2 regions of the Pseudomonas sp. FBCC-B1667 genome follow, and region 2 is predicted to be linked to the other one. Evidence: riboswitches for the same ligand, from Rfam matches in the RefSeq annotation. Region 2 holds a riboswitch; the other holds the start of a gene.

Region 1 (15,676 bases), 1.8 Mb from region 2:
GCCATCGTCGAACAGGTGCTCGACAGCGGCATTGCCATGGCCGGTATCGGCACGGCGCTGGCGGTTGAACCGCAATTGGTCAAACACTGGCGCGAAGGTCGCAACAGCCATCCGCAACTGCCGCCGATTCTGTGGAAACGCAAGCCTTTGGCCGCGCTGGCGAGTATGGCGGTGGTGAAGTTCCAGCTGCATCGATTGAGTCGCGGACGCAAGCCTCGCCCGCAGGTGTCGGCGGTGTGGGCGTTGATTCTTGACCGGTTGTACAGTGGCCGGCGTACGCGGCAGTACCGCCAGGCGATGGGTCAATAAATACAGACCGAGTCGCCTTCTCGCGATGGGGCGAGTACGAAACCAATAATTCAGCCAGGAATCAGCTCATCAATGTGCCGATAATCCGCTTGTAACTCCGCCGCCATCTGTCTCGCCCGCCCCAACCGGATTGGCCCGCGCTCGATATCAATCAGCAGGCCGGGGCATTCCAGCGTTGGCAATAATGACCACTCCTTCAATCGCCCGTCGGTCAGCAGCAACACACGCTGCTGCTCCGCCGGAAAGCGCTTCTGTCGAGTCGTCAACCAATGCCCCGCCTCACCCAGCGCCGCCAACAACGGCGTACCACCGCCCGCCCCCAAGCCATCGAGCCAGTTGCGCAATCCAGACGATGCTTTCAAGCCTTGCACCTGCCATTTCGGCACATTGCCGCTGGCCGTCAACAATGCTAGCCGCGCACGCTGGCGGTAGGCATCGTCGAATAGCTGCGCGAGCAAACCCTTGGCATCGCTTAATGCCCGATGACGCCGCGTCGAGGCCGAGGCATCGACAATCACCAGCCATAACTCATGGGCGCTTCGAGTGCGCAGCTGAAACAACACATCGCTGCGCTGACGTGGCCGGCCATTGAGCAGGGTGCCGGGCCAGTTGATCGAGCCGCTGCGTGCGGCATGGCGTTTGCCCTGTTTGCCGTTGTCCAGCCGTCCTGAGCGGGGTCTGGCATTCGCCCCCGCGTCAGATCGAGGGCGAATGCCTAGGGCTTTTTTGGCCAGCTCGGCACTTCACGACGGGCGCCAACCGGCAGCGCCTGGGCGGGCATTTCACCCCATTGACCCTGGCCTTCGCTCGGGGCGGAATGTTGCGGCGATGGCGCCTGACTGTTTTGCGGTGCCGGCGGTGATTGCTCACGACGACGATGGCGCAAAGCGAACTCGGCGACGGCGTCGATATCGGTTTCGGCGATCGCGTTTGCTCCGCGCCATGCGGCGTGGGCGCGAGCGGCGCGCAACCACACCAGGTCAGCGCGCAAGCCGTCGACACCGGCGGCAAAACAACGCTCGGTAATCAGCGCCAACGCTTGATCGTCGAGTGGAATGCTTGCCAGGAGGCTACGGGCCTTCTCGCATTGTTCGCGCAGCGACTGCTGCTGGTGTTCCCATTGCGCGCAAAAGTGTTGCGGATCGCTGTCGAAATCCAGCCGCCGACGGATGATCTGGCCCCGTTCAGCCGGTGCTGTGTGACCGCTGAGCGCGACGTTCAGGCCGAAGCGGTCAAGCAGTTGCGGACGCAGTTCGCCCTCTTCCGGGTTCATGGTGCCGATCAGCACAAACTTCGCCGAATGCCGATGGGAGATACCGTCGCGTTCGATCAGGTTGATGCCGCTGGCGGCGACATCAAGCAACAGGTCGACAAGGTGATCGGGCAACAGGTTGACTTCATCGACGTAGAGCACGCCACCGTCCGCCTTGGCCAATACACCGGGAGAGAATTGCGCGCGGCCGTCGCTTAGTGCGGCGTCGAGGTCGAGCGTGCCGACCAGTCGCTCTTCGGTGGCTCCCAGGGGCAAGGTGACAAATTGCCCGCTGGCCAAGAGGTCCGCGAGGCCCCGGGCCAAAGTGGATTTGGCCATGCCGCGCGGGCCTTCGATCAGCACGCCGCCGATTTTCGGATCGATGGCGGTCAGGTACAGGGCGAGCTTCAAATCGTCGGCGCCGACCACGGCGGATAAAGGGAAATGCGAGGTGTCGGTCATCTTCAATACTCGGTCATGGTCGGTGGCAGGTGAACCTTGTACCTGTGGGATTTGCGGTGCATCAACTGTCTTCTTCTATATCCAGCAGCAGGTTTTCCAGCGCCTCGCGGTACTCGCCCGGCTCCTTCCACATCCCCCGCTGCTGCGCCTCCAGCATCCGTTCGGTCATGTCGCGCAAGGCGTGCGGATTGTGCTCGCGAACGAACTCGCGCGTCGCCGGATCAAGCAAATAAGCGTCGGCCAGCAACGCGTACTGGTGATCGTCAATCAGTTGCGTCGTGGCGTCGAAGGCAAACAGATTATCAACCGTCGCCGCCAGTTCAAACGCGCCTTTGTAGCCGTGACGCTTGACCCCGTCGATCCACTTTGGATTTGCCGCTCGGGAGCGGATTACCCGGTTCAGCTCTTCCTTCAAGGTACGGATCTTGGGCAAATCCGGCTGACTGTGATCGCCGTGGTAACTGGCCGCTGTTTCACCGCTGAGGCTTTCCACGGCAGCAAGCATGCCACCCTGGAACTGGTAGTAATCGTTGGAATCGAGCAAGTCGTGTTCGCGGTTATCCTGGTTTTGCAGCACCGCTTGCACCTGGCTCAAGCGCTGGGCGAATTGTTCGCGGGCCGCTGTGCCTTCGTCGGAACCCCCGTAAGCATAGCCGCCCCAATTCAGGTAAACCTCGGCCAGGTCGTCACGGCTTTGCCACAGGCGCCCGTCGATGGCGCCCTGGACGCCGGCGCCATACGCACCGGGCTTGGCACCAAAGATTCGCCAACCAGCCTGGCGGTTCGCGGCGTCCTCATCCAGGCCCGATTGCATCAACGCTTCACGCTCGGCGCGCACTTTGGCGGCCAAGGGGTTGAGGTCGTCGGGTTCATCCAGTGCCGCGACCGCTTGCACCGCGGCGTCGAACAGGCGGATCAGGTTGGCGAACGCATCGCGGAAGAACCCGGAGACACGCAAGGTCACGTCCACGCGTGGACGGTCGAGCAGGCTCAGCGGCAGAATTTCGAAATCGTCGACCCGCTGGCTGCCCGTGGCCCAGACCGGACGCACGCCCATCAGCGCCATGGCTTGAGCGATATCGTCGCCGCCGGTGCGCATGGTCGCGGTGCCCCAGACGGACAGGCCGAGCTGGCGCAGGTGATCGCCGTGGTCTTGCAGGTGTCGTTCGAGGATCAGGTTGGCTGACTGGAAGCCGATACGCCACGCGGTGGTGGTGGGCAGGTTGCGCACATCCACCGAATAGAAGTTGCGCCCGGTCGGCAGCACGTCCAGGCGGCCGCGACTGGGTGCGCCGCTCGGACCGGCGGGGACGAAGCGGCCATTCAAGGCGTCAAGCAGGCCGCGCATTTCTGCGGGACCGCAAGCGTCGAGCCGTGGTGCGACCACTTCACGCAGGCTGTCGAGGATGTCGTCCACTTCAGACCAAACCGCCTCTTGTACGAGTGAGCCTGCTCGCGATAGCGGTGGGTCAATCGACATCAATGGTGGAGGGTGAACCGCATCGCGAGCAGGCTCACTCCTACAGGGATCGGGTTCAGCATCCAGCGTTTGGGTGATGAGTCGAGCGGCAAACAACTCGAGGCGTTCACGGGTATCACCTGCCGTGCGCCAAGCTTCATCGGTGAGGGTTTGCAGTTCAATGGGGCGCGGCCCTTCCCAAGGCTCGGCCAATCCACAATCCAGCGGATCAAACCCCAGCTCAAACGCTTTCGCCAACGCCCGCAGCAAGCTCGATTGCGCGCCACGGCCATCGCCACGTGGAATCCGCAGCAAGGCCAGCAAGGTGTCAATGCGCAACCGCCCGGTCGGTGATTCGCCGAAGATGTGCAGGCCGTCGCGAATTTGCGACTCCTTCAAATCGCACAGGTAGGTGTCCAAGCGTGGCAACCAGATCGCCGCATCGGCATCACTGTCGAGTTTTTCGTCCAGTTGCAGTTCGCGATCAATGTGCGTATCGCGCACCAGTTGCAGGATGTCGCGCTGCAACTCCCGGGCACGACGTGGATCGAGCAGTTGTGCTTCGTAATATTCGTCGGCCAGCAGTTCGAGGTTGCGCAGCGGACCGTAGGTTTCAGCGCGGGTCAGCGGCGGCATCAGGTGATCGATGATCACCGCTTGGGTGCGACGCTTGGCCTGAGCGCCCTCGCCCGGATCGTTGACGATAAATGGATAGATGTTCGGCAGCGGCCCCAGCAATGCATCCGGCCAGCAGTTTTCCGACAACCCGACACCTTTGCCTGGCAGCCATTCGAGGTTGCCGTGCTTGCCGACGTGAATCACGCCGTGGGCACCGTAGGTGTTGCGCAGCCAGAAGTAGAACGCCAGATAGCCGTGAGGCGGCACCAGATCCGGATCGTGATACACCGCGCTCGGGTCGACCTGATAGCCGCGCGCCGGTTGAATGCCGACGAAGGTCAGGCCGAAGCGCAGCCCCGCAATCATCATCCGTTCGCCACGGTACATCGGATCGTTTTCGGGTGTGCCCCAGCGTTCCAGCACGGCCTGGCGATTGGCCTCGGGCAAGGCGTCGAACAGGCGGTTGTAGTCGTCGAGCGCGAGGCTTTGATGACATGGTCGCTGGTCAAGGGTATCGAGGTCGTTGCTGACGCCGCCAAGCAATTGCCGGATCAATGCGGTGCCGCTGTCCGGCAACTCGGCCGGCAACGGATAACCTTCCTGATGCAGCGCACGCAGAATGTTCAACGCTGCGGCCGGCGTGTCGAGGCCGACACCATTGCCGATCCGTCCATCGCGGGTCGGGTAGTTGGCAAGGATCAGGGCGATGCGTTTTTCGCTGTTCGGCACCCGCGCCAGATCGATCCAGCGCCGCGCCAGTTCGGCGACGAAATCCATGCGTTCCGGTTGCGGTCGATAGCACACCACGTCCGACTGACTGCGCTCGCTGCGCCACGCCAGATCCTTGAAACTGATTGGGCGGCTGATAATCCGACCGTCCAGCTCCGGCAACGCGATGTGCATCGCCAGATCACGCGGGCCAAGGCCCTGCTCGCTGGCACGCCACCCGGGCTCGTTGTCCTGAGCGCAAATCGCCTGGATCACCGGAATGTTGCGGCGAAACGGTCGCAGGTGCGGGGCTTCGGGGCTGGACTGGGCGAAACCGGTGGTGTTCAGAATCACCCCCGCCTCGACGTCATCCAGCCAATCCTCGACCACCGTCAGGCAGCCGGGTTCTTTCAAACTGGCCACGGCTATTGGCAAAGGGTTCAACCCGGCGGCTTGCAACCGCTGGCAGAACACATCAATGAAATCGGTATTCGCCGCTTGCAAATGCGAGCGGTAAAACAGCACCGCCGCCACCGGTTGATCGGCTTGCCAGTCGGCTTGCCAATCGCTCAGCTCAGCGGGACTTTTGTGCGGGTGATAAATCGCGGTGCGCGGCAGCACTTGCGGCTCGGCCCAGGCGTAATCGCGACCCAGCCAACGAGTGGCGAGGCAGCGGAAGAAATCCAGGGCATTGCCCATGCCGCCCTGTCGCAAAAACTGCCAGAGCCGATCACGGTCGCAGGCCTCGACGGTACTGAGGTCGCTGAGTTCCGGATCCGGACGATCATCGCCCGGCACCAGAATCAGCTGCACGCCCCGCTCGGACAATTGCACCAAACGCTCGACGCCATAACGCCAATAGGCAATCCCGCCGTGCAGCGAGATCAGAATCACCTTGGCGTGGCGCAGTACTTCGTCGACATACACATCGACCGAGGCGTGATTCTGCACCTGCATCGGGTTGGCCAGGCGTACGCTCGGGTAATCGTCGGGCAGTTGCTGCGCGGCTTCGGCGAGCAGCGCCAGGCTGGAGTCGCCGCTGCACAGGATCACCAGCTCGGCGGGGGTTTGTCCGAGGTCGGCGATGTTGTCATCCGACACGAAGCCGCCGGGCTGGGTCCTGAGCAGGTGCATGGCTTAAACGCTAAGCGCGGCGCGCAATTGCGCTTCGAGTTGCACAGCGTCCAATTCCTGGCCGATCAGCACCAGGCGTGTGGTGCGCGCTTCCTCGGCGCCCCACTGACGATCGAAGTGTTTGTCGAAACGCGTGCCCACGCCCTGGATCAGCAAACGCATCGGCTTGTTCGGGATCGCGGCGAAACCTTTGACGCGCAGGATGCCGTGTTTGACCACCAGTTGGGTCAGCGCATCCATCAGCAGGCTTTCGTCGGCTTGCGGCAGCTCGATGGAGATCGAGTCGAACGCATCGTGGTCGTGATCGTCTTCGCCGTCATGGTGATGATCGTGATGGCTGTGACGGCTGTCGATGTGTTCTTCGGAGCCGGCGCCAAGGCCGATCAACACGTCCAGTGGCACGCGACCGCTGCTGGCTTCGATGACTTTCACCGCTGGCGGCAGTTCTTCGGCGACTTCGAGGCGCACGCGGGCCAGGTTTTCAGGGCTGATCAGGTCGGCCTTGTTGAGGATCACCAGGTCGGCGCTGGCCAGTTGGTCGGCGAACAGTTCGTGCAGCGGCGATTCGTGGTCCAGGTTCGGGTCGAGTTTGCGCTGGGCATCCACTTGATCCGGGAACGCGGCGAAGGTGCCGGCGGCCACGGCCGGGCTGTCGACGACGGTGATCACCGCATCGACGGTGCAGGCGCTGCGGATTTCTGGCCATTGGAAAGCCTGTACCAGCGGCTTGGGCAGGGCCAGGCCCGAGGTTTCGATAAGAATGTGGTCGAGATCACCGCGACGGGCGACCAATTCGCGCATCACCGGAAAGAATTCTTCCTGGACGGTGCAGCACAGGCAGCCGTTGGCCAGTTCGTAGACGCGACCGTTGGCTTCTTCTTCAGTGCAGCCGATGGAGCACTGCTTGAGGATTTCGCCGTCGATGCCCAGCTCGCCGAACTCGTTGACGATCACTGCAATGCGACGGCCCTGTGCGTTGTCGAGCATGTGCCGCAGCAAAGTGGTTTTGCCCGAGCCGAGGAAGCCGGTAACGATGGTGACGGGGAGTTTGGCCAGTGTTTTCATCGGATGCCCTTTGGCAAGGTGGCGGGCATACGGGACGACAACCGCCGCAGCACACGCTGCACGGAAGATTTCGCCACCGGATCACCCCGCCCGGTTGAAAGTCAGAATCTGTGTCGAGGCAGGTCTCCTGGCTGACGGCTGGCCAGTCGTTTGACTGGCGGTTGCTGCGCCTTCCCGCTCGCGCCATGGCTGGCGCATGCAGTGGCATGGCAGAAACTGAACCGTTCACAGTTGCGGGGGCAGCCGCGGCATTGACCGCGTTCCCTTCTTAGCTTCGGCAAACGCCGAAGAACCTCGAAAGCGCAAGGCTACGCATCGCGCTGGGGCGGGTCAATGTTCACATGACATTGGCGGCGCGCCCTTCGCGAGCAAGCCCGCTCCCACACTTGACCGAGTTCCTTCAGAGGCATGCGGTCGAATGTGTGCGGGCTTGCTCGTGAAGGAACCACCTCGGTTCCAAGTTGAGAACCTTTGCCAATTGACGCGAATCCCCCGCCCATGCTCTCCTACGCATCTTGTTACGGGTGCCCTTCACAGGGTGAAACGGGAAACCGGTGATTCATGTGCTTTACTCAAAGCCATGTCAGTCCGGTGCTGCCCCCGCAACGGTAAGCGAGCGAAGCATCAAATCCACTGTGCCAGCAGTTCGGCATGGGAAGGTGATGCTTGCAGGTCAAGGCGAAAGCCAGCGCCCCTCGTGAGCCCGGAGACCGGCCCGCAACACAAAGTGACCGTTACGGCCACTGAACAACAAACCCGCGGTGGGCGGGCGCTGTTTAAACGTCTGCGTGCCCGGTTCGCAGGGGTTTCCATGCGCCCTATTCACCCGCTGACAGACCAGAGGGATGCGCCATGTCGATTATCAGTAGCACCGGCCACACAACCACCAGCACCACTTCTACCCTGACTCAACGCCTGACCGCCGCCCTCTGCGCGTCGATCCTGGGCGCGTGCCTGGTGTATTTCGCCGGTTTCTCGCACATCGAAGCCGTGCACAACGCCGCTCACGACACCCGTCACAGCTCCGCGTTCCCGTGCCATTGAGAGCTGACAACATGATCAAGCGCATTGCGCAAACCGCAGGGTTTACAGGGCTCCTGGCCGCCCTGCTGCTGACCCTGCTGCAAAGTTTCTGGGTCGCACCGCTGATTCTTCAGGCGGAAACGTACGAGAAATCCGAGCCGACAGCGGTTCAACCCCATGAACACGCCGACGGCGCCATGGCCGCGCACACCCACGACGCGGAAGCCTGGGAACCGCAAGATGGCTGGCAGCGCGTGCTGTCGACCACTGGCGGGAATCTGGTGGTGGCGGTTGGTTTTGCCCTGATGCTCGCGGGCCTCTACACCCTGCGCGCACCGACCAAAACCTCTCAGGGGCTGCTCTGGGGTCTGGCCGGTTATGCGACGTTCGTACTGGCGCCGACCCTGGGCCTGCCACCGGAACTGCCGGGCACTGCGGCGGCGGATTTGGCGCAACGGCAGATCTGGTGGATCGGTACTGCCGCGTCCACCGCTGCCGGCATCGCCCTGATCGTGTTCAGCCGTCACTGGATGATGAAAGTGCTGGGTGTTGCCATTCTGGCCGTCCCGCACGTGATTGGCGCGCCACAACCGGAAGTGCATTCGATGCTCGCGCCGCACGCCTTGGAAACTCAATTCAAAATCGCTTCGCAGTTGACCAACGTCGCGTTCTGGCTGGCCCTGGGCCTGATCAGCGCCTGGTTGTTCCGCCGCAAAAGCGACGACCAATATCACGCATGACCGATGCCAGCACAGTGCCGACGTTAGTGGTCGGCCTGGGCTGCCAGCGAGGCTGCCCCGCCAGCACGCTGCGGGCATTGCTTGATCAAGCGCTACAGGCTCATCAGATCGGGCTTCACGAGATAAAGGCACTCGCCAGCATTGACCTGAAGCGCGACGAACCTGGCCTGATCGAACTCGCGGAACAGCTCAGCCTGCCGTTGATGTTCTTCAGCAGTGAACAATTGGCCGGGTATCACACCCGCCTCAGCCATCGTTCCGACATCGCGTTCGAGCGCACCGGCTGCTACGGCATAGCGGAAAGTGCCGCCCTGGCACTCGCCGAACAACTGACTCAGGCACCGGCAAAGCTGCTGATTCCCCGACAAAAATATGCGCAAGCGACCCTGGCGTTGGCCGGCGCTGCGTAAAATCCCCGATAATCGTGCTTTCGATCATGAGCAATCTTCATCTGAAGCGTTGCCCAGCCCCTTTTTTCACAGGAACGACCATGACTGTCTTCTTCATTGGCGCAGGTCCCGGCGACCCGGAACTGATCACAGTCAAAGGCCAGCGGTTGATTCGCAGTTGCCCGGTGATCATCTATGCCGGCTCCCTCGTGCCCGCGGCCGTGCTGGATGGCCATCACGCCGAGCAGGTGTTCAATAGCGCCGAATTGCACCTGGAACAGATCATCGAACTGATCAAAAACGCCCACGCCAACGGGCAGGATGTGGCGCGGGTGCATTCGGGTGATCCGAGTCTGTATGGCGCGATTGGCGAGCAGATTCGCTACCTGCGCGAGTTGGATATTCCGTTTGAAATCATTCCAGGAGTCACGGCGACGGCGGCGTGTGCAGCGCTTTTGGGGGCTGAACTGACCTTGCCGGACATTTCACAGAGCGTGATTTTGACCCGCTACGCCGATAAGACCGCCATGCCGGCGGGTGAAGAACTGGGTAGCCTGGCGCAGCATGGGGCGACCATGGCGATTCATTTAGGTGTGAATCATCTGGAGAAAATCCTCGCTGAACTGCTGCCACATTACGGCGCGAACTGCCCGATTGCGGTGATTCACCGGGCGACGTGGCCAGATCAGGATTGGGTGGTGGGGACGATAGAGGATATTGCCGGGAAGGTTGAAACCAAGGGGTTTCGCCGCACGGCGTTGATTCTGGTGGGACGGGTGTTGGGGAGTGATCACTTTAGTGAGTCGTCGCTGTATCGTGCGGGGCATGCGCATCTCTATCGCCCATAGGGCCCCGGTGAATTTCACCCATAAAAAAACGGCGCTCACGGGGCGCCGTTTTTTAAGTCGCAGTGAACACCTTACTCAGTAGTAGGCGTTTTCTTTCTGCGTGTGGTCAGTCACGTCACGTACGCCCTTGAGCTCCGGAATGCGCTCGAGCAACGTGCGCTCAATGCCTTCCTTCAGGGTCACGTCGGCCTGGCCGCAGCCCTGGCAACCACCACCGAACTTCAGCACGGCGATGCCGTCTTCGACCACATCGATCAGGCTGACCTGACCACCGTGGCTCGCCAGCCCCGGGTTGATCTCGGTTTGCAGGTAATAGTTGATGCGCTCGTTGACCGGGCTGTCGGCGTTGACCATCGGTACTTTGGCGTTTGGCGCCTTGATGGTGAGCTGGCCGCCCATGCGGTCGGTGGCGTAGTCGACTACCGCGTCGTCCAGGAACGCTTCGCTGAACGAGTCGATGTAAGCGGTGAAGCTTTTAAGCCCCAACGCCGTGTCTTCTGGTTTTTCTTCGCCCGGCTTGCAGTAGGCAATGCAGGTTTCGGCGTACTGGGTGCCAGGCTGGGTGATAAAGACGCGGATGCCGATGCCCGGGGTGTTCTGCTTGGAGAGCAGGTCAGCCAGGTAATCGTGGGCGGCGTCGGTAATGGTTATAGCGGTCATGGAAACTCCTCGCAGGCTTGGGCGCAGTTTACGCCAATCAACGCGCCGCACAAAGTCCTAGTATTTTTGTCGGGAAATAAACACTGGGACGGTGGGCCTTAGAGGTTCTCGTAGCGATTCATGTCCAGCACACCTTCTTCCACCGGGTCGGTCTCGTGGACGTAGCGGCTCAGATCGTGGAAATAGAACCAGAATTGCGGATGACTGCGCCGAATACCCCAACGTTCGACGATTTTCTCAAAACTGCCCGTGTCCCTGGCGTTTTCCATGGCATCAACGAAGGCCGGCACCTGGTCGGCCGGGATGTTGAACATGAAATTCGGATAACTGCTGAGTACGCCCGGGAAAATCGTCAGCGTGTCGAGCCCCGGTTGGTATCGTAACGACTCACCCAGCAGGAACGCCACATTGCTGTGCGCTCGGTTGCGCAGCAGGCTGTAGACCTGGCGTTTGCCGCTCGTCGTTTCGATGCGCAACATCGTCGCTTCCGGCAGTTGGTCGATGACCTTCAAACCCGCCGCCGGGCGCGAGGTCAGGCGACTCAGGGCCTGTTCGGCATCCTGCAAGTCCGGGTCGATGTTCGGCCGCGAGCAATACGCGCCGTCGCAGCGGTTGATCGGATCGGGCATGGCGTTCAGATCGCCGTAACGGGCCAGCAACTGCTGGGCGAAATCACGTTTGGGGTCTTTTTCGTCGAGTTTCAGCGCGGTCGGCGTGTCGTCGTCGATGGCCTCGTAGTCCAGCCACATCTTGAACTTGCCGCCGTTCTGGTACCAATCGTCAAGGTAACCGTCTCGGGAATCGGCCGGCATCAGGCGCAGGAAGTTCTGCTCGGCGCCGTTACGGATCAGGTCGAAGTACAGGCGGGTCTGTGCCTGGTGAGAGACGTTGCCGAATACATCGAAGTTCACCGCCAACTGATAGTAGGTGCGTTCCAGCAGCGGGAAGTCGAACAGCCACATCGTTTGCGGCACATCGCCGATCAGGCCCTTGTTCACCGACGCACTGTCGAAGTGGCGGAAGATACTCAGCAGCGCGTTGTCATTCCCGGCCCACAAGGTCGACCAGCTGGGCGCCGGTGTGTCGGCGTAGCTGTCCCGGCGCAGCGCTTCGTACTCGTTACGTTTGTCGCGGTAGTCATGCCACAGGTTCAAGACGCTGCCGACGTCATCGTTCTGTCCCGGCATGGCCAGCAACGGCGTGGCCTGGCCGCGGTAGTTCGGGTCGATGATATAGAGGTCATGTTCCGGGGCCTGGAACAGCGCCCAGAAGTTATCGCGGATCACGTCCGTGGCAATCTGGCCACGGCAGACAGGGCCGCGAATAAAGGTGCGTACGAAGTATTCAGCGTTATCCAGCATGAACTGGTAGCGCGCTTGCGCCGGGATCGCCTCGAAGGTATCGAACGGATTGGCCCGCCGCTCCGGCCCATAGCCTGGCAAGGCGTTGACCTGCCAGTTGCCGCTATAGAACAGGCTTTTGACCCGCGCCATCTTCGCCGCACTCAGCGGATAAGTGATGTGGGTTTTCTGCACAATCACCCCCTGCACCGGCCACAGGCGGTAATACACCTGAGTGCCTGGGTCGTCGTTCGGGCGACGGGTGTTGATCAGGTCAATCGGCTGGCCGGTGGGCGTGCGCGAGCGCACCCACTGGAAAAAGTGCCCAGGCTCGCCGTCCTTGAAATAGATGTGAGCCAGAAACCAGTGCTCAAACAACCATCGCGCCACCAGGCTTTGCCGGGAGCCTGGCGCGTTGAGCAGGTTTTCCCATTGCACCACCTCCAGCGCTTCTTTCGCGCTCGGCATCAGCGCTTGCTCATCGAGCGGTGCGCCCGACGCCAACCAGCGTTGCAGTGTCTGGTATTGCTGATCGGTCAGCCCCGTGACCGCCAGCGGCATGCCCTCTTTGGGATGTGAACTGGCGTAGCCGTCAAACTCTGCCGGCATGGCGCACCTGTTTTCCCGATTCAGACCGAGAACAATGTCTTCCGGCAATTTGGCATTGGGTTGCAACGGGGTTTTATGGCCCAGCTCAAGCATCCGCGCCATCAACGCAGCCTGACTGCCTTGAGCGTCGAGTACCGGATAGAAGCCCTTCTGTTGCCAGGCGTGCTTGCCCCAGGCGTCGTAAAACAGCCGGGTCGGGGTTGCGGCGGTACTGCGGTCGCCGTCGTAAACCGTGACTTTCGTGGCACCACGCGCCGCGCCTTCGCCACTGCCCAGATTGAGCTGGCAGGGGGCATCGTTGCACGCATGGCAGGCGACGCACTGTTCGGTAAAGATCGGTTGGATGTCACGGCTGTAGGAAATCGCAGAGGAAATGGCCGGACCTTGCGCAGCGGCGTCCCAGCTTAAAAGCAGCACGAAAATGCTGGTGATGACGCGATACGACATATCCCTGGTCCCAATCATGAAAAATCGCGGCGATTCTACCGGTCAGACACCCACGCCAACATGAACGATATTCATGCAAAACCGGGTCATGCTCTAAAAGCGCACAGGTTTGCTATGATCCCGCCCCTTCGTCATGGTCTTTCCGAGTAGTCCAAATGTCCGATCGCAGCGTTCGCCTTCAAGCTCTCAAGCACGCCCTCAAAGAGCGCATCCTGATTCTCGATGGCGGCATGGGCACGATGATCCAGAGCTACAAGCTCGAAGAGCAGGATTACCGTGGCAAACGCTTTGCTGACTGGCCAAGCGATGTCAAAGGCAACAACGACCTGTTGGTACTCACTCGCCCGGATGTGATTGGCGGTATCGAGAAAGCCTACCTGGATGCCGGCGCCGATATTCTGGAAACCAATACGTTCAACGCCACCCAGATTTCCCTGGCCGACTACGGCATGCAGGGCCTGGCGTATGAGTTAAACGTAGAAGGCGCACGCCTGGCCCGCAAGGTCGCCGACGCCAAGACCCAGGAAACCCCGGACAAGCCGCGCTTCGTTGCCGGCGTACTGGGCCCGACCAGCCGCACCTGCTCGCTGTCCCCGGACGTGAACAACCCTGGCTACCGCAACGTGACCTTTGATGAGTTGGTGGAGAACTACACCGAGTCCACCAAGGGCCTGATCGAAGGCGGCGCCGACCTGATCCTGATCGAAACCATCTTCGACACCCTGAACGCCAAAGCAGCAATCTTCGCCGTACAAGGCGTGTTTGAAGAGCTGGGCATCGAGTTGCCGATCATGATTTCCGGCACCATCACCGACGCCTCCGGCCGCACCCTCTCCGGCCAGACCACCGAAGCGTTCTGGAACTCCGTGGCCCACGCCAAACCGATCTCGGTCGGCCTGAACTGCGCCCTCGGTGCCAGCGAACTGCGCCCGTACCTGGAAGAGCTGTCGAACAAGGCTGGCACCCATGTGTCCGCGCACCCGAACGCCGGTCTGCCGAACGAGTTCGGTGAATACGACGAGCTGCCGGTGGACACCGCCAAGGTCATCGAGGAATTCGCTCAAAGCGGTTTCCTGAACATTGTCGGCGGCTGCTGCGGCACCACCCCGGGCCACATCGAAGCCATCGCCAAGGCCGTGGCCGGTTACGCGCCACGTCAGATTCCTGAGATTCCCAAGGCCTGCCGCCTGTCGGGCCTGGAACCGTTCACCATTGATCGCAGCTCGTTGTTCGTCAACGTCGGCGAACGAACTAACATCACCGGTTCGGCCAAGTTTGCTCGATTGATCCGTGAAGACAATTACACCGAAGCGCTGGAAGTCGCCCTGCAGCAGGTCGAAGCCGGCGCCCAGGTGATCGACATCAACATGGACGAAGGGATGCTCGATTCGAAGAAGGCCATGGTGACCTTCCTCAATCTGATTGCCGGCGAACCGGACATTTCCCGCGTCCCGATCATGATCGACTCCTCGAAATGGGAAGTGATCGAAGCCGGCCTGAAATGCATTCAGGGCAAGGGCATCGTCAACTCGATCAGCATGAAGGAAGGCGTCGAGCAGTTCATTCACCACGCAAAACTGTGCAAGCGCTACGGCGCCGCCGTGGTCGTGATGGCCTTTGACGAAGCCGGCCAGGCCGACACCGAAGCCCGCAAGAAAGAAATCTGCAAACGCTCCTATGACATTCTGGTCAACGAAGTCGGCTTCCCGCCGGAAGACATCATCTTCGACCCGAACATCTTCGCCGTGGCCACCGGTATTGAAGAACACAACAACTACGCTGTGGACTTCATCAACGCCTGCGCCTACATCCGCGACGAACTGCCGTATGCGCTGACCTCGGGCGGCGTGTCCAACGTGTCGTTCTCGTTCCGCGGCAACAATCCGGTGCGTGAGGCGATCCACTCGGTGTTCCTGCTGTATGCGATCCGCAACGGCCTGACCATGGGTATTGTCAACGCTGGCCAGCTGGAGATCTACGACCAGATCCCGCAAGAGCTGCGCGATGCCGTCGAAGACGTGATCCTCAACCGCACGCCGGAAGGCACCGACGCCCTCCTCGCCATCGCCGACAAGTACAAGGGCGACGGCAGTGTCAAGGAAGCCGAGACCGAAGAGTGGCGCGGCTGGCCGGTCAACAAGCGTCTGGAGCATGCACTGGTCAAGGGCATCACCACGCACATCGTTGAAGACACCGAAGAATCCCGGCAGTCGTTCGCCCGTCCGATCGAAGTGATCGAAGGCCCGCTGATGTCCGGCATGAACATCGTCGGCGACCTGTTCGGCGCCGGCAAAATGTTCCTGCCGCAGGTGGTAAAATCCGCCCGCGTGATGAAGCAGGCCGTGGCCCACTTGATCCCGTTCATCGAACTGGAGAAAGGCGACAAACCGGAAGCCAAGGGCAAGATCCTGATGGCAACGGTCAAAGGCGACGTGCACGACATCGGCAAGAACATCGTCGGCGTGGTGTTGGGCTGTAATGGCTACGACATCGTCGACCTCGGCGTGATGGTCCCGGCGGAAAAAATCCTGCAAGTGGCCAAGGAGCAGAAGTGCGACATCATCGGTTTGTCCGGCCTGATCACGCCTTCGCTGGATGAAATGGTTCACGTTG
Region 2 (15,676 bases):
TAATGACGCGCCACAGGCTTGTGTCCATCCAGTGCGAAAACCATAGCAAGGTGAAGACATGCCAAACGACTCCCGCCCCGCCGTACTCGAACTCATCGGCAACACGCCACTGGTGCGTGTCAGCCGCTTCGATACCGGCCCGTGCACACTGTTCCTCAAGCTTGAATCACAAAACCCCGGCGGTTCGATCAAGGACCGCATCGGTCTGGCGATGATCGACGCCGCCGAGCGCGACGGTCGCCTGCAACCCGGCGGCACCATCGTTGAGGCCACGGCCGGCAACACCGGTCTGGGCCTTGCGCTGGTCGGCCGGGCCAAGGGGTATCGCGTGGTGTTGGTGGTGCCCGACAAGATGTCCACCGAGAAAGTCCTGCACCTCAAGGCGATGGGCGCCGAGGTACACATCACCCGCTCCGATGTCGGCAAGGGGCATCCCGAGTACTACCAGGACGTCGCCGCGCGGCTGGCCAAGGAAATTCCCGACGCCTTTTTTGCTGATCAATTCAACAATCCGGCCAACCCGCTGGCCCACGAATGCAGCACGGCGCCGGAGATCTGGGCGCAAACCCAGCATGATGTCGATGCCATCGTCGTCGGTGTCGGTTCGGCCGGGACGCTGACCGGTTTGACCCGGTTTTTCAAGCGCGTGCAGCCGAACCTGGCGATGGTGCTGGCCGACCCGGTCGGCTCGGTAATGGCCGAATACAGCCGCAGTGGCACCCTCGGAACGCCCGGTTCATGGGCGGTGGAAGGCATTGGCGAGGACTTCATTCCCTCAATTGCCGACCTGTCCAGCGTGCGCCACGCGTATTCGATCAGCGACGAAGAAAGCTTCGATCATGCCCGCCAGCTGCTGCGCGCCGAGGGCATCCTCGGCGGTTCGTCGACCGGCACCTTGTTGGCGGCGGCGCTGCGTTATTGTCGCGAGCAAACCGAGCCGAAACGGGTCGTGAGTTTTGTCTGCGATACCGGCACCCGCTACCTGTCGAAGGTCTACAACGATCAGTGGATGAAGGATCAGGGCCTGCTGCAATACAAGCGCTACGGTGATCTTCGCGACCTGATCTCGCGCCGTTTCGAGGATGGCCGGGTGATCAGCGTCGGTCCGGACGACACGCTGCTGACTGCGTTCCAGCGCATGCGTCTGACTGACGTGTCGCAACTGCCGGTGCTGGTAGACGGCCAGCGGCTGGTCGGGGTGATCGATGAGTCCGACATACTGCTGCGGGTGCACCAGGACGCGTCGCATTTTCGCTTGACCGTGGCCAGCGCGATGACCGACAAACTGCAAACCCTGCCGGCCGCTGCCAGCCTGGCTGAGCTGCAGGCAGAACTCGATCGTGGTCTGGTGGCGATCATTGCCGATGCCTCAGGCTTCCATGGCCTGATTACCCGCGTCGACCTACTCAATCATTTACGGAGATCCCTGACATGAGTCACGATACAGATGCTGCGCCCCATGGCTTTGCCACTCGCGTGATCCATGCCGGGCAGGTGCCGGACCCTTCCACCGGCGCGTTGATGCCGCCGATTTACGCCAACTCCACCTATTTGCAGCAAAGTCCGGGCGTGCACAAAGGCCTCGACTACGGGCGCTCGCATAACCCGACGCGCTTTGCGCTGGAGCGTTGCGTGGCGGATCTTGAAGGCGGCACCCAGGCGTTCGCGTTTGCGTCCGGGCTGGCGGCTATTTCCACGGTGCTTGAGCTGCTTGATGCCGATTCGCATATCGTCTCGGGCAATGATTTATATGGAGGCACGTTCCGTCTGTTCGACAAGGTGCGTCGGCGCAGCGCCGGGCATCGCTTCAGTTTCGTTGACCTGACGGACCTGTCGGCCTTCGAGGCGGCGCTGCAAGACGACACCCGCATGGTCTGCGTCGAGACGCCGAGCAATCCGTTGCTGCGCCTCACGGACCTCGCTGCCATCGCGCGCATTTGCCGTCAGCGCGGGATCATTTGCGTGGCCGACAACACCTTCGCCAGCCCGTGGATCCAGCGTCCGCTGGAGCTGGGCTTCGATGTCGTGGTGCACTCGAGCACCAAGTATTTGAACGGTCACTCCGACGTGATTGGCGGTATCGCGGTGGTTGGGCAGAATGCGGCGTTGGCCGAACGGCTGGGCTTTCTGCAAAACGCGGTAGGCGCCATCGCCGGGCCGTTTGACGCCTTCCTCACCCTGCGCGGTGTGAAGACCCTGGCATTGCGCATGGAGCGTCACTGCAGCAACGCATTGGCGCTGGCGCAATGGCTGGAACAGCAGCCGCAGGTCTCGCGGGTCTACTACCCGGGATTGCCGTCACATCCGCAGCACGAACTGGCGCGGCAGCAGATGCGCGGTTTTGGCGGGATGATTTCTCTCGATCTGAACACCGACCTGGCAGGCGCCAAGCGCTTTCTGGAGGGGGTGCGGATCTTTGCGCTGGCGGAGAGTCTGGGCGGGGTGGAAAGCCTGATCGAGCACCCGGCGATCATGACCCATGCCACGATCCCCGCCGATACCCGTGCCGAGCTCGGCATTGGCGATGCGCTGGTGCGATTGTCGGTGGGGGTTGAGGATGTTGCTGACCTGCGCGCCGATCTGGCGCAGGCGCTGGCGCGGATCTGACTTTCAGGCAGGCAAAAAAAATCCGGAACCCTTGGCGGATTCCGGATTTTTCTGTCGATCGCGTATCAGCTGCCTTTGACAGATTTACCGTTGACCGTACCGTCGAGGAGCATGATGTTGTACTCCTTGCCGTCGGTTTCAACCTGTTGCAGACGGACCAGCAGGTAATCCCAGTCCTTGGCGAACCACAGGACGGTGGTGCGCTTGTTTTGTGTCGGGTCACGCACGCGCTCGACCTTGATCGCATCGATGTTGCCCGCCTTGGTCTCGACCTTTTCCGAGGCCAGCACGCGGAAATCGTAGGTATCGACGTCATTGCCGTCGACTACCTGATAGCTCATGCTTTTTTTGCCGGCGGCGACGTCGCGCTGCAAAGCCAGTTGATAAGTGGATTTGTCGACCATGCCGGTGTTTAGCGGGACCTTGACCGGGTCACCGCGATCCATGCCAGTGACCATCTTGGTGGTCCAGTCGAAATCCAGATTCGACTTCTTGGCTTTGCCCAGGCCGCTACGTTCAAAGAGGTAGGACTGAGGCAACAGGGTGTTCTTGTCCAGCGTCAGGGTGCTTTCTTCAGTCAGGCTGGCGATCATCATCGACGCCTTGAAGCTGAGCTTCCAGACGCCATTGGCTTGTTGGCTCAGGCTGCGTTCAGCCGTGCCGCTCATGGGCAGTTGTTTCCAGTCGGCGGTGTAGCTGGCGGAGAAGGGTTGAAGGTCCGCTGCCTGCGCAAAGGGCAGGGCAAACAGAGCGCAAGCGAAGAGCAGGGCGCGACGCATAATATCTCCTAGTTTCGAATCAAGTGGCCGCTGGCCGCGAGTAACTTCCCATCCAGTAAAGCACCTTGTTCACCGAGGGATAAACGACCTTCGGCAAACCAGCGAACAGCCAGCGGGTAGATCAGGTGTTCCTGGGCATGGACTCGCTGCGCCAGACTCTGCGGCGAATCGTGCAACTCTACCGGTATTACTGCCTGTACGACCAGTGGTCCGCCATCGAGTTCCTCGGTGACGAAGTGGACGGAGCAGCCGTGCTCGGTGTCACCGGCCTCCAGCGCGCGCTGATGAGTGTGTAACCCTTTGTATTTGGGTAGCAGCGAAGGATGGATATTCAGCAGGCGACCCGCGTAGTGGCGCACGAAGTCAGCGCTGAGAATGCGCATGAAACCGGCCAGTACCACGAGTTTGGGGTTGAAGGCGTCGATCAGCTCGATCAGCGCAGCATCAAAGGCCTCGCGGCCTTCGAAAGCCTTGTGATCCAGGGATCGGGTGTCGATACCCGCCTCCCTGGCGCGTTGCAGGCCGTAGGCGTCGGCGCGGTTGGAAATCACCGCAGCGATACGGACCGGGCTGTTGCCGGTCCGCGTGCTGTCGATCAAGGCCTGCAAGTTACTGCCGGTGCCGGAGAGCAGCACCACGACATCACAGGGAGCGGACATTAATGAGCCTTGAGGTTCTTCAGTTCAACCTGAGCCGCGCCTTCGGCAGCGGTGGCGATCTGACCGATGACCCAAGGCTGCTCGCCGGCTTCACGCAGAACGTTCAGAGCGGTTTCAACATGCTCTTGAGCCACGCAGATAACCATGCCGACGCCGCAGTTCAGCACACGGTGCATTTCGTTTTCGTCGACGTTGCCTTTCTCTTGCAGCCAGTCGAATACGGCCGGGCGAGTCCAGCTTGCCACGTCAACCACCGCTTGAGCGCCTTTTGGCAGAACGCGCGGGATGTTGTCCAGCAGGCCACCACCGGTGATGTGGGCCATGGCCTTGACCGCGCCGGTGTCCTTGATCAGCTTGAGCAGCGGCTTCACGTAGATGCGGGTCGGGGCCATCAGCAGGTCGGTCAGTGGTTTGCCGTCGAGCTGGATGTTTTCGATGTCGGCACCGGACACTTCGATGATCTTGCGGATCAGCGAGTAGCCGTTTGAGTGCGGGCCGGAAGACGGCAGGGCGAGCAGGGCATCGCCGGCAGCGACTTTCGAACCGTCGATGATTTCGGATTTTTCCACGACGCCGACGCAGAAGCCGGCCAGGTCGTAGTCTTCGCCTTCGTACATGCCAGGCATTTCAGCGGTTTCGCCGCCGACCAGGGAGCAGCCGGACAGTTCGCAGCCTGCACCGATGCCGGTCACGACCTGGGTCGCGGTTTCGACGTTGAGTTTGCCGGTGGCGTAGTAGTCGAGGAAGAACAGCGGCTCGGCACCGCAGACCACCAGGTCATTCACGCACATGGCCACCAGGTCGATGCCGATGCTGTCGTGCTTGTTCAGGTTCAGCGCCAGGCGCAGCTTGGTGCCCACGCCGTCGGTGCCGGAAACCAGCACAGGCTGCTTGTAGCCAGCCGGGATTTCGCAGAGGGCGCCGAAACCGCCCAGGCCGCCCATGACTTCCGGGCGCGCAGTGCGCTTGGCGACGCTCTTGATGCGTTCGACCAATGCTTCACCGGCGTCGATGTCTACACCGGCGTCCTTGTAGCTCAGGGAGGGTTGCTTGCTCATGATCCAGGCCTTTAGGGGGGATTCAGGGGTAACGACCGAGTCCAGCGGGGACGCCGAATTCGACGCGGGCGATTGCCTCACGCGAAATTCGAGCCGCCCGGCTGTTGCCGGTCTGCGAAGGCGCGCGATTTTATCAGGCTTGAGGGGCAGCGGCCATCCTCAGGCCGACAGCAGGGGCATATCCTATAAAAAAAATTGAGATTGAGCGTGTTAGCGCCGTGTGGCATGGCTGTATAAGGTATCCCGATTAACCGTCTATCGTTATGACAGCGCGAAAACTTATCGCGGCCGTGTGAATGTTTTGCACAGGGATGTGGTCACAGCCCTGTTCGAGCGTCTTCATGCGGTCTGTTCCAGCCGCTCTTGTCGTCAGGAATCTTCCATGCGTTTTCTTTCTAAATTTTTGTATCTGAGCTGTTTTTCCCTTTTCAGCCTCGCGAGCCATGCCGAGAACGTCAAAGGTCTTTATCAGGTGCGCGAGCCTGTCACCAGTCAGTCGACCGAGGAGCGTGACCAGGCGACCCAGCGCGCGCTGGACACGCTGGTGCTGCGCCTGACCGGCGATCCAAAGGCAGCGCAGAGCCCGGGATTGGCGGCGTTGCGCAAGGATCCCCAGCAGATCATCAGTCAATACGGCTTTGATGCCGGGCCGCCGGAAGTGTTGAAGGTCGATTTCGATCCGGCCACCACCGAGCAGACGTTGCGCCGTGCGGGGCTGTCGTTGTGGGGCGCGAATCGGCCTTCGATCCTCGGCTGGTGGCTGAACGACTCCACCGAAGGTTCGAACCTGGTGGGCGATGGCCAGGCCAGTGCTGCGCCATTGCGGCGTGCGGCGCAGCATCGTGGTTTGCCGTTGCGTTTGCCGCTGGCGGATTTGAGTGAGCAGTTGGTGGCGACAGCGCCGACGCTTGAAGGTGTGGATGCGACGCCACTGCACAATGCCTCGGAACGTTACAACGCTGACGCCTTGCTCGCGGTGCATGCCAAGGAGGAGGGTGGCCAGTGGCAGGCGAAGTGGAATTTGTGGCTGGGCGACAAGAAGGAAGCCGGCAGCGTGCAAGGCGCGGATCAGGCTGCGGTGGCCGATGCGGTGATGCTCGCGGTCAGCGAGCGACTGGCGCCGCGGTTTGTCGTCAAGGCAGGGGCTTCGGGCGAGCAATTGCTGGAAGTGCAGGGCATGAACCTGGAACGCTACGCGGCGCTGGGGCGCTTGCTCGACCCGTTTGGCGCGCGCCTGCAACGTGTTGACGGTGATCGCATCCTTTACAGGGTGAATGGGAGCGCCGAGCAGCTGCGCTCGCAGTTGTCCCTGGCCAGGTTGCAGGAAGTGCCGGCCGGTGAAGGCACGGCGCCCGTCGCCCCGGTTCAGCCGGTTGGGCAAGGTTCGGCGCCTGCTGCAGCACCGGCCGCGGCACCGACGCCGCAGTTGCGATTCCGCTGGTAAGGTTTTCTTTCTTTATATAGATGCATATGGAGTGGTACATGGCCGATACGCGCCGTTGGTTCTGGTTGGGTGGAGTGGTTCTGCTCTGCGCGTTTGTCTGGCTGCTGCATCCTATCCTGACGCCATTTCTGGTGGCGCTGCTGCTGGCCTATCTGTTCGATCCTCTGGTGGATCGGCTGGAGAAACTCGGGCTTTCAAGGACATGGGGCGTGGTGGCGGTGTTCGCGTTGTTCACCCTGATTTTCACCACGCTGCTGCTGGTGTTGGTGCCGTTGTTGGCCCGGCAGTTGTTTCGCTTGTATGAGCTGGCACCGCAAATGCTCGACTGGTTACAGCACACGGCATTGCCGTGGGCGCAGTCAAAATTCGGTTTGTCGGAGGGCTTCTGGAAGTTCGACAAGCTCAAGGCCGCGATCAGCGAGCACGTGGGCCAGACCACCGACATTGTCGGTGTAGTGTTAAGTCAGGCCACGGCGTCCGGTCTTGCGTTGATTGGCTGGCTGGCCAATCTGGTGTTGATCCCGGTGGTGAGTTTTTACCTGCTGCGGGACTGGGACCTGATGGTGGCGAAGATTCGCAGCCTGCTGCCACGTGATCGCGAAGAGCGCGTGGTCGAGCTCGCCGGTGAATGTCATGAAGTGCTCGGTGCGTTTGTGCGTGGTCAATTGCTGGTGATGGTGGCGCTGGGCGTGATCTACGCGTCTGGCCTGATGCTGGTGGGGCTGGAGTTGGGGCTATTGATCGGTCTGATCGCCGGTTTGGCCGCGATCGTGCCGTACATGGGTTTTGTCATCGGGATTGGTGCGGCGTTGATCGCCGGTCTGTTCCAGTTCCATGGTGACCTTTATCCGATGTTGGGCATTGTCGCGGTGTTCATGGTCGGGCAGGCACTGGAAGGTATGGTGTTGACGCCATTGTTGGTCGGGGACCGAATCGGTCTGCACCCGGTGGCAGTGATTTTCGCCATTCTGGCGGGCGGCGAGCTGTTCGGTTTCACCGGTATTTTGCTGGCGTTGCCAGTGGCGGCGGTGATTATGGTGCTGGTGCGCCATGTACATGATTTGTATAAAGATTCTGAGATGTACAGCGGCGAGGACGAGCCGCAGCTGTAAGGGCTGTTGAGCGGTCGTCGCGGCCAACCCGGATCATCGCCGGGTTGGCTGGCGTTCCTCGCGTGGCTGTCACATGCACCGCCAACAAAACTGTCATAAAACCAGTGCGTTAACGCAAACCTTTGATTTGCTTGTGGTCTGTCGCATTGTGCGGCCAGCGTCACGGGTATAAACTTCGCAAACTTTACACAGAGGCCACTAACGGTTCCTTTGGAACTGTTCAGTCAGCATGAAACCGATTCAGCTGCCCCTAGGTGTGCGTCTGCGTGATGACGCTACCTTTATCAATTACTACCCAGGCGCCAATGCCGCTGCACTCGGCTATGTCGAGCGGCTATGCGAAGCCGACGCTGGGTGGACTGAAAGCCTGATTTATCTCTGGGGCAAGGACGGGGTAGGGCGTACGCACTTATTGCAGGCGGCCTGCCTGCGCTTCGAGCAGTTGGGGGAGCCAGCAGTGTATCTGCCATTGGCCGAACTGCTGGATCGCGGTATCTCGATTCTTGATAACCTCGAACAATACGAACTGGTCTGCCTGGATGATTTGCAGGCGGTTGCCGGCCGGGCGGATTGGGAAGAGGCGCTGTTCCATCTGTTCAATCGCCTGCGCGATAGCGGGCGGCGCCTGCTGATCGCCGCGTCGACCTCGCCGCGCGAACTGCCGGTGAAGCTGGCGGACTTGAAGTCGCGCTTGACCCTGGCCCTGATCTTTCAAATGCGTCCGCTCTCCGACGAAGACAAATTGCGTGCCTTGCAATTGCGTGCTTCGCGTCGTGGTCTGCACCTGACCGATGAAGTCGGGCATTTTATTTTGACTCGCGGTACTCGCAGTATGAGCGCGCTGTTTGAGCTGCTGGAACGTCTCGATCAGGCCTCTCTTCAAGCTCAGCGCAAGCTGACCATCCCCTTCCTGAAAGAAACGCTAGGCTGGTGAAGCCAAGGCCTGGCGGGGTTTCGGCGTATTTCAGGCGCCAGAAACTGCGCTTTCCTACAAGGTTGCAGGCTGCGTAAGCGTTTAAAAGGGGCTTAAGCGCTTAGATGTTAACGAGAAACCGATAAGTCACATAAAGTTCGATTGAATTTGCAAATGAGGATGATAGCGGGCATAGTCTCTACTTCTTTACAACTATCAGCCACGGTCGTGCCCATGCTAAAGCGCTTCGCACCCCTCGTGCCTCTCGCACTCGTCACCCTGTTGTTCGGTTGCGCTGCTCACTCTCCAGTGTCCCAGCAAGAGCAACAGCAGCAGGTTAAAAATTCAGTTACCGCGCAATCCTCTTCCGTTCTTTTCCAGGAAGAGCTGGCCACCGATAAAGAACTGGCTGACTTTGCCGACGGCAAGTCGTACCAGCTTCCGGTTCTGGCCGACAGCATTCTCGAACGTGGCATGTCCCTGATCGGTACCCGTTACCGGTTCGGCGGCACCTCTGAAGCCGGTTTCGATTGCAGTGGTTTCATCGGCTACCTGTTCCGTGAAGAAGCGGGCATGAACCTGCCGCGCTCCACTCGCGAAATGATCAACGTGAACGCACCTCTGGTCGCTCGCAGCGCGCTGAAGCCCGGTGATCTGCTGTTCTTCGCCACCAACGGTCGTCGCGGTCGCGTCAGTCACGCCGGGATCTACCTGGGTGACAACCAGTTCATCCACTCCAGTAGCCGCAAAAGTGGTGGTGTCCGGGTCGATAGCCTGGGCGATAGCTACTGGAACAAGACCTTCATCGAGGCCAAGCGCGCCCTCGCGATGGCCCCGACCGTGGTCACCGCTCGCAAGTAAACGTACAGTTTGTAAGGCGAAGTTAAAGTCTTACTTGAAGTTTGCCGCGTAGCCGCTAGAATCCTGATCTAATATTGATGGCAAACCGCCTGCGTCCAACGCAGGCGGTTTTCTTTTCTGTCTCCCCGGCAGAAATAGCCGCAGCCAGATCAGGATGTTCTGCTTATGACGATGTCGGCCCGCCTCGCACTTATGTTCTTCGCAGCGCTGCTCAGCGCCTGCGCCAGCCGCACACCGCCTCCTGCGCCGGTTGTTCGTGCTCCCATCGTCTTTGGTTCTTCTCAAGCATTCTCCCCCGAGGCCGAAGAGGTGCTGTTTCGTGCGTTGGGGCTTGTGGGCACGCCTTACCGCTGGGGCGGCAATACACCTGACTCAGGGTTCGATTGCAGTGGCCTGATCGGCTACGTCTACCGGGATGCTGCCGGCATTTCCCTGCCGCGCACCACACGCGAAATGATCAGCATGCAAGCGGCCAATGTAGGCAAGGAAGGTTTGCAGACCGGTGACCTGATTTTCTTCGCCACCAATGGCGGCTCGCAAGTCAGCCATGCCGGGATTTACGTCGGCGAAGGACGCTTCGTTCACGCGCCCGCCACGGGCGGCACGGTGAAGCTCGACAGCCTGTCCAAGGCGTACTGGCAGAAAGCGTACCTGAGCGCCAAGCGCGTTCTGCAGCCTGAGCACCTGGCGCGCAATCCCTAGTCACACTTCTACAGGGGGTTGCGGTTATTTGGTTGCGGACACGCGCCAGACTTTATTGCCGACATCATCCGCCACCAGCAAGCCACCTTGCTGATCGATCACCACGCCCACCGGCCGGCCCATGGCGTCCTCGTCTTTATTGAGGAATCCAGTCAGCACATCCACCGGTTGCCCGGTCGGTTTGCCGCCCGTGAAGGGTACGAAAATCACTTTGTAACCGCTGTGCGGGTTTCGGTTCCATGAGCCGTGCTGGCCGATGAACGCCCCTTCCTTGAACTGCGCGGGCAAGGTGTTGCCTTCAGCGAACGTGAGGCCCAACGAAGCGGTGTGCGGGCCGACCGCATAGTCCGGCGCAATGGCCTTGGCCACCAGATCCGGGTTTTGCGGTTCAACCCGAATGTCGACGTGCTGGCCGTAATAGCTGAAGGGCCAACCGTAGAACGCCCCGTCCTTGACCGACGTGATGTAGTCCGGCACCAGGTCGCTGCCGATTTCGTCCCGCTCATTGACAGCCGTCCACAGCGCGCCGCTTTGAGGCTCCCAAGCCAGGCCGTTGGGATTGCGAATCCCTGAGGCAAATATCCGGTGATTACCGGTGGCGCGGTCCACTTCCCAGATCGCCGCGCGGCCTTCTTCCTTGTCCAGACCGTTTTCACCGGCGTTGCTGTTTGAGCCCACTGTGACGTACAGCTTGCTGCCGTCCTTGCTGGCGATGACGTTTTTGGTCCAGTGATGATTCAGCGTGCCCCCCGGCAGATCGACCACTTTGATCGGTGGCGATTTGATCGCGGTATCACCGTTTTCATAGTGAAAACGCAGCAAGCGGTCGGTGTCGGCCACGTACAGGTCATTGCCGACCAGCGTCATGCCGAACGGCGAATTGAGATTTTCCAGGAACACCGTACGGGTTTCGGCGATGCCGTCGTGGTCCTTGTCTCGCAGTAGTGTGATGCGATTCGGGCTGGGCACGCCGGCGCCGGCGCGGCTCATGGTTTTCTTCATAACCCAGCCACGAATGCCTTTGGCGTCATCGGGCTTGGGCGGCGCGTTGGTTTCGGCCACCAGCAAATCACCGTTGGGCAGTACGTAGAGCCAGCGAGGGTGATCAAGGCCTTCAGCGAAGGCCGCCACTTGGGTGCCGGCAGCCGCGGTGGGTTTCGCGCCGGCCGGCCAGCCGATCGCCGGGGCGATGTTCACCGTAGGGATCAGGGTTTTATTCGGTTCGGGCAGCTTGGGTGACGGACCGGTGCCGTCGGAGACTTGCAGGCTGGAGGTTTCACCACAGGCGGCAAGCCCTCCGGCGAGCACGATGACGAGTATGAGCGGGGGCTTGCGCATGCGGGTCTTCCCTATGAAGGCGGTGTCTTAAATCATAGAGAAGATATACGCAGCGATGGTTCAATGGATCAGCCGCGAGCTTCCTTGAGCAACACCGCGATACCGGGGTGATAGTTGCCGGCTTCATTGCGCAACTTGCGGTAGGCGTAAGGGAAATACCAGGCGACGGCGCAGCAGTGTTCCTTTTGCAGGTCGTCGACCATGTCCTGAAGTTCTTCAGGGGTAGCGCTCTGCTGGGCTTTTTGCGGAGCCACGAACAGGCAGCCGAGTTTCAGGTCGCTGGCGTAGCTGATGCGTTTGGCGTCGCTGGTGATGTCTTGCAGTGCCTGCGTCAGGTTCAGGCTGTTGACCTTGGGCCAGCGTTGAGTGGCCTGAAAATAAGCACGCTCTTCGGCGGTGGCGATAAACAGGTCAGCGCGGGCGTTGCGCTCGCCTTCTTCGTGCTGTTTGCGTGTCGTTGTGGCTTGCAGTGTGACCATTTCCGCCATCCACGCAGCGGCATTGAGCAGGCCGAGGTTAGCCTTTTCGTCATGCCAGTAAGGCGCTTCGTTATCGCCGCGAACCGAGTTGTAGCGGTCGATACAGTCAAACCAGCGTTCCAGCACCGGTCGCAGGAATTCCAGCTTCGGATTGCTGATAATCATGCCTTGCATGTTGCTCACCCTTGTAATTGTGTTGTTGGGTTTGTGGCTCTTTGATATCACTGCTGGCCGTGCGGTGCAAGTTGGCGTCAGTAAATCGAGCGGCGGCAGTATATCGCTCGCCGGGGCTTTGTCTTTATTTGACGCTCCACCCCCAACCCTCTAACCTTCGCGGCTTGTTTCAGGTGCTCTGTGGCAGTGGCCGACAGAGTGAAACAGGGAAGCCGGTGAGTGACCATCGTCAAGCGACGAAGCGTCACGATCCCGGCGCTGCCCCCGCAACGGTAAATGAGTGAAAACTGCGCCTTGAGCCACTGTGTCTGTTGTCGACATGGGAAGGCGCGCAGTCCGGCCAACGCCGCTCATGAGCCCGGAGACCGGCCTGATTCATCCAACGGCATCACGGTGGGCGATGCCAGGCTTCTTGCCGTCTATTCTTGTGCCCCGCCCGCCGTTATCCAGCCTCAACGGAGAGCTCCCTATGACCGATACCCCAGATCGTGACGAACGCCATTTGGCGCGCATGCTGCGCAAAAAAGCCGTGATCGACGAACGCATTGCCAATTCCCCGAACGAGTGCGGCTTGTTGCTGGTGCTGACCGGCAACGGCAAAGGCAAAAGCAGTTCGGCGTTCGGCATGCTCGCCCGCTCAATGGGCCACGGCATGCAGTGCGGTGTGGTGCAGTTCATCAAGGGCCGTAACAGCACCGGCGAAGAGCTGTTCTTCCGTCGCTTCCCGGAGCAAGTGCGTTTCCACGTCATGGGCGAGGGCTTCACCTGGGAAACCCAGGACCGCCAGCGTGACATTGCCGCCGCCGAAGCCGCTTGGGCGGTGTCCCGTGAATTGCTCAGCGATCCGTCCATCGGTCTGGTGGTGCTGGATGAACTGAACATCGCACTCAAGCACGGCTACCTCGACCTCGATCAGGTGCTCAGTGATTTGCAGGCGCGTCCGCCGATGCAGCACGTGGTAGTGACCGGTCGCGGCGCCAGGCCGGAAATGATCGAACTCGCCGACACTGTCACCGACATGGGCGTGATCAAGCACGCATTCCAGGCCGGGATCAAAGCGCAAAAAGGCGTCGAGCTGTGAATACTACGTTATGAAAAACAGTCGTCACTGCCCGGCAGTACTGATTGCCGCGCCGGCCTCCGGTCAGGGCAAGACTACCGTCACCGCCGCGCTGGCCCGTTTGCATCGCAATCAGGGGCGCAACGTTCGCGTGTTCAAATGCGGCCCGGACTTTCTTGACCCGATGATTCTCGAGCGCGCCAGCGGTGCGCCGGTGTATCAACTGGACATGTGGATGGTCGGCGAGCAGGAAAGTCGTCGACTGTTGTGGGAAGCCGCCGCTGAAGCCGACTTGATCCTCATCGAAGGCGTCATGGGCTTGTTCGACGGCACGCCGTCCAGCGCCGACCTGGCGCGGCACTTTGGGGTGCCGGTGCTCGCCGTAATTGACGGCACCGCCATGGCACAGACCTTTGGTGCGTTGGCGTTGGGCCTGGCGAAGTATCAGCCGGACTTGCCGTTTGCCGGCGTCTTGGCCAACCGCGTCGGCACATTGCGTCATGCGCAACTGCTCGAAGGCAGCCTGACCGAAGGCTTGCGTTGGTACGGCGCGTTGTCCCGGGAAACCGGGATCGAATTGCCGAGCCGTCATTTGGGCCTGGTTCAAGCCAGCGAGTTGAACGACCTCGATCTACGCCTTGATGCGGCGGCCGATGCGTTGGCCAGCAGTTGCGAGGTGGCGCTGCCGCCAGCGGTGGAATTTGCCGCCCCGGATGTGATCCCTGCCGAGCCGTTGCTCGCGGGTGTGCGAATTGCCGTGGCCCGTGATGAGGCGTTCGCGTTCACTTATGGCGCGAGTCTGGATTTATTGCGAGCCATGGGCGCCGAGTTGCGGTTTTTCTCACCGATCCGTGACAGCCAATTACCAGAGGCAGACAGTTTGTATCTGCCGGGTGGTTATCCCGAATTGCACCATGTTGCACTGTCGCAGAACACCACGATGCTCGACGCGATCCGTGTGCATCATGCGGCCGGTAAACCGCTGTTGGCCGAGTGTGGCGGCATGTTGTATTTGCTTGATTCATTAACGGATGTCGAAGGCACTCGCGCCGAACTGGTGGGGCTGCTGAAGGGCGACGCGGTGATGCAAAAGCGTCTGGCCGCGTTGGCGTTGCAAGCGGTGGAATTGCCGGAAGGTTCGTTGCGTGGCCACACGTATCACCATTCCCTGACCAGTACCGAGCTTGAGCCGATTGCGCGTGGCCTGAGCCCGAATGGCGGGCGGGGAGCGGAGGCGGTTTATCGCGAGGGGCGGATGACGGCTTCTTATGTGCACTTTTATTTTCCGTCCAATCCATCGGCGGTTGCCGCGCTGTTTGTGCCTGACCTTGAGGACGCCATCGCGAGCAGGCTCACTCCTGCATTAGAAAGTGGATTGTCTGAAGAAATGCGGTCCACTGTGGGAGCGAGCCTGCTCGCGAAGAGGCCATGAGCGACAACGCATTCTCTGAAGCCGAACGCGCAGCGGTCTACCGCGCCATCGCCGAACGCCGCGACATGCGTCACTTCAGCGGCGGCACGGTCGAGCCCGAACTGTTGCGCCGTCTGCTCGAAGCCGCACACCAGGCACCCAGTGTCGGCCTGATGCAGCCCTGGCGCTTCATCCGCATCAGCGACCGAGCCCTTCGCGGGAAGATCCAGCAACTGGTCGAAGAAGAACGCATCCGCACCGCCGACGCCCTCGGCGAGCGCACGGACGAATTCATGAAGCTCAAGGTCGAAGGCATCAACGACTGCGCCGAGGTGCTGGTCGCCGCGCTGATGGATGATCGCGAGCGCCACATCTTCGGCCGTCGCACCTTGCCGGAAATGGACATGGCCTCGTTGTCCTGCGCGATCCAGAACCTGTGGCTGGCCTCCCGCGCCGAAGGCCTTGGCATGGGCTGGGTGTCGCTGTTCGAACCGCAAGCGCTGGCGGACCTGCTGGGTTTGCCGGCCGGGGCCAAACCGTTGGCGGTTCTTTGTCTGGGGCCGGTCAAGGAATTCTATCCGGCGCCGATGCTGGTACTCGAAGGCTGGGCGCAAGCGCGTCCGCTTAGCGAATTGCTGTATGAAAATTATTGGGGAGTGAGTCAATGAGCGTGGCGTTATTGAGTGTCGCCGCGGTAGCGCTGGACGCGCTGCTGGGTGAACCCAAACGCTGGCATCCGCTGGTGGCGTTCGGTGGTTTTGCCGAGCGAATCGAGCAACGTTTCAACGGCGGTGGACGCGGCTGGCGCAGTCATGGCGTTACCGCGTGGGTCATTGCGGTCGTGCCGCTGACCTTGCTCGCCACGGCATTGTCCTGGGCGCCTTATGTCGGTTGGGTGGTCGAGATTCTCGCGTTGTATTGCGCACTCGGCATGCGCAGCCTCGGTGAACATGTCGAGCCGGTGGCCAAGGCGCTGCGCAGTGATGACCTGGAAGAGGCCCGTACGCGTGTCGGGTATCTGGTCAGCCGCCAGACCAGCGAACTGGATAAAACCGAAGTAGCCCGTGCAGCTACAGAAT

Evidence for each region. Region 2 has a riboswitch for cobalamin ahead of cobO (cob(I)yrinic acid a,c-diamide adenosyltransferase). Riboswitches for the same ligand answer to the same signal wherever they lie in the genome.
Region 1: linked by a shared signal. The riboswitch ahead of cobW (cobalamin biosynthesis protein CobW) and the one ahead of cobO (cob(I)yrinic acid a,c-diamide adenosyltransferase) in region 2 are both predicted to bind cobalamin.

Annotation. Positions count from the first base shown of each region.
Region 1 covers NZ_CP101437.1:3,797,842-3,813,517, forward strand. The annotation lists gene NL116_RS17445 (NADH:flavin oxidoreductase/NADH oxidase family protein) at 1-309, shown strand, start outside; gene NL116_RS17450 (vWA domain-containing protein) at 360-905, opposite strand; gene NL116_RS17455 (magnesium chelatase ATPase subunit I) at 1,025-2,023, opposite strand; gene cobN (cobaltochelatase subunit CobN) at 2,085-5,942, opposite strand; gene cobW (cobalamin biosynthesis protein CobW) at 5,946-7,007, opposite strand; cobalamin riboswitch at 7,108-7,319, opposite strand; cobalamin riboswitch at 7,513-7,740, shown strand; gene NL116_RS17470 (CbtB domain-containing protein) at 7,860-8,051, shown strand; gene NL116_RS17475 (CbtA family protein) at 8,063-8,770, shown strand; gene NL116_RS17480 (cobalamin biosynthesis protein) at 8,767-9,180, shown strand; gene cobM (precorrin-4 C(11)-methyltransferase) at 9,261-10,007, shown strand; gene nfuA (Fe-S biogenesis protein NfuA) at 10,083-10,667, opposite strand; gene NL116_RS17495 (fatty acid cis/trans isomerase) at 10,766-13,063, opposite strand; gene metH (methionine synthase) at 13,219-15,676, shown strand, end outside.
Region 2 covers NZ_CP101437.1:2,002,136-2,017,811, forward strand. The annotation lists gene NL116_RS08925 (pyridoxal-phosphate dependent enzyme) at 59-1,435, shown strand; gene NL116_RS08930 (trans-sulfuration enzyme family protein) at 1,432-2,607, shown strand; gene NL116_RS08935 (DUF3108 domain-containing protein) at 2,673-3,386, opposite strand; gene purN (phosphoribosylglycinamide formyltransferase) at 3,395-4,045, opposite strand; gene purM (phosphoribosylformylglycinamidine cyclo-ligase) at 4,045-5,103, opposite strand; gene NL116_RS08950 (DUF2066 domain-containing protein) at 5,486-6,547, shown strand; gene NL116_RS08955 (AI-2E family transporter) at 6,586-7,659, shown strand; gene hda (DnaA regulatory inactivator Hda) at 7,889-8,593, shown strand; gene NL116_RS08965 (C40 family peptidase) at 8,807-9,433, shown strand; gene NL116_RS08970 (C40 family peptidase) at 9,599-10,135, shown strand; gene NL116_RS08975 (PQQ-dependent sugar dehydrogenase) at 10,160-11,473, opposite strand; gene NL116_RS08980 (hypothetical protein) at 11,542-12,126, opposite strand; cobalamin riboswitch at 12,281-12,514, shown strand; gene cobO (cob(I)yrinic acid a,c-diamide adenosyltransferase) at 12,596-13,207, shown strand; gene NL116_RS08990 (cobyrinic acid a,c-diamide synthase CobB) at 13,218-14,618, shown strand; gene bluB (5,6-dimethylbenzimidazole synthase) at 14,615-15,265, shown strand; gene cbiB (adenosylcobinamide-phosphate synthase CbiB) at 15,262-15,676, shown strand, end outside.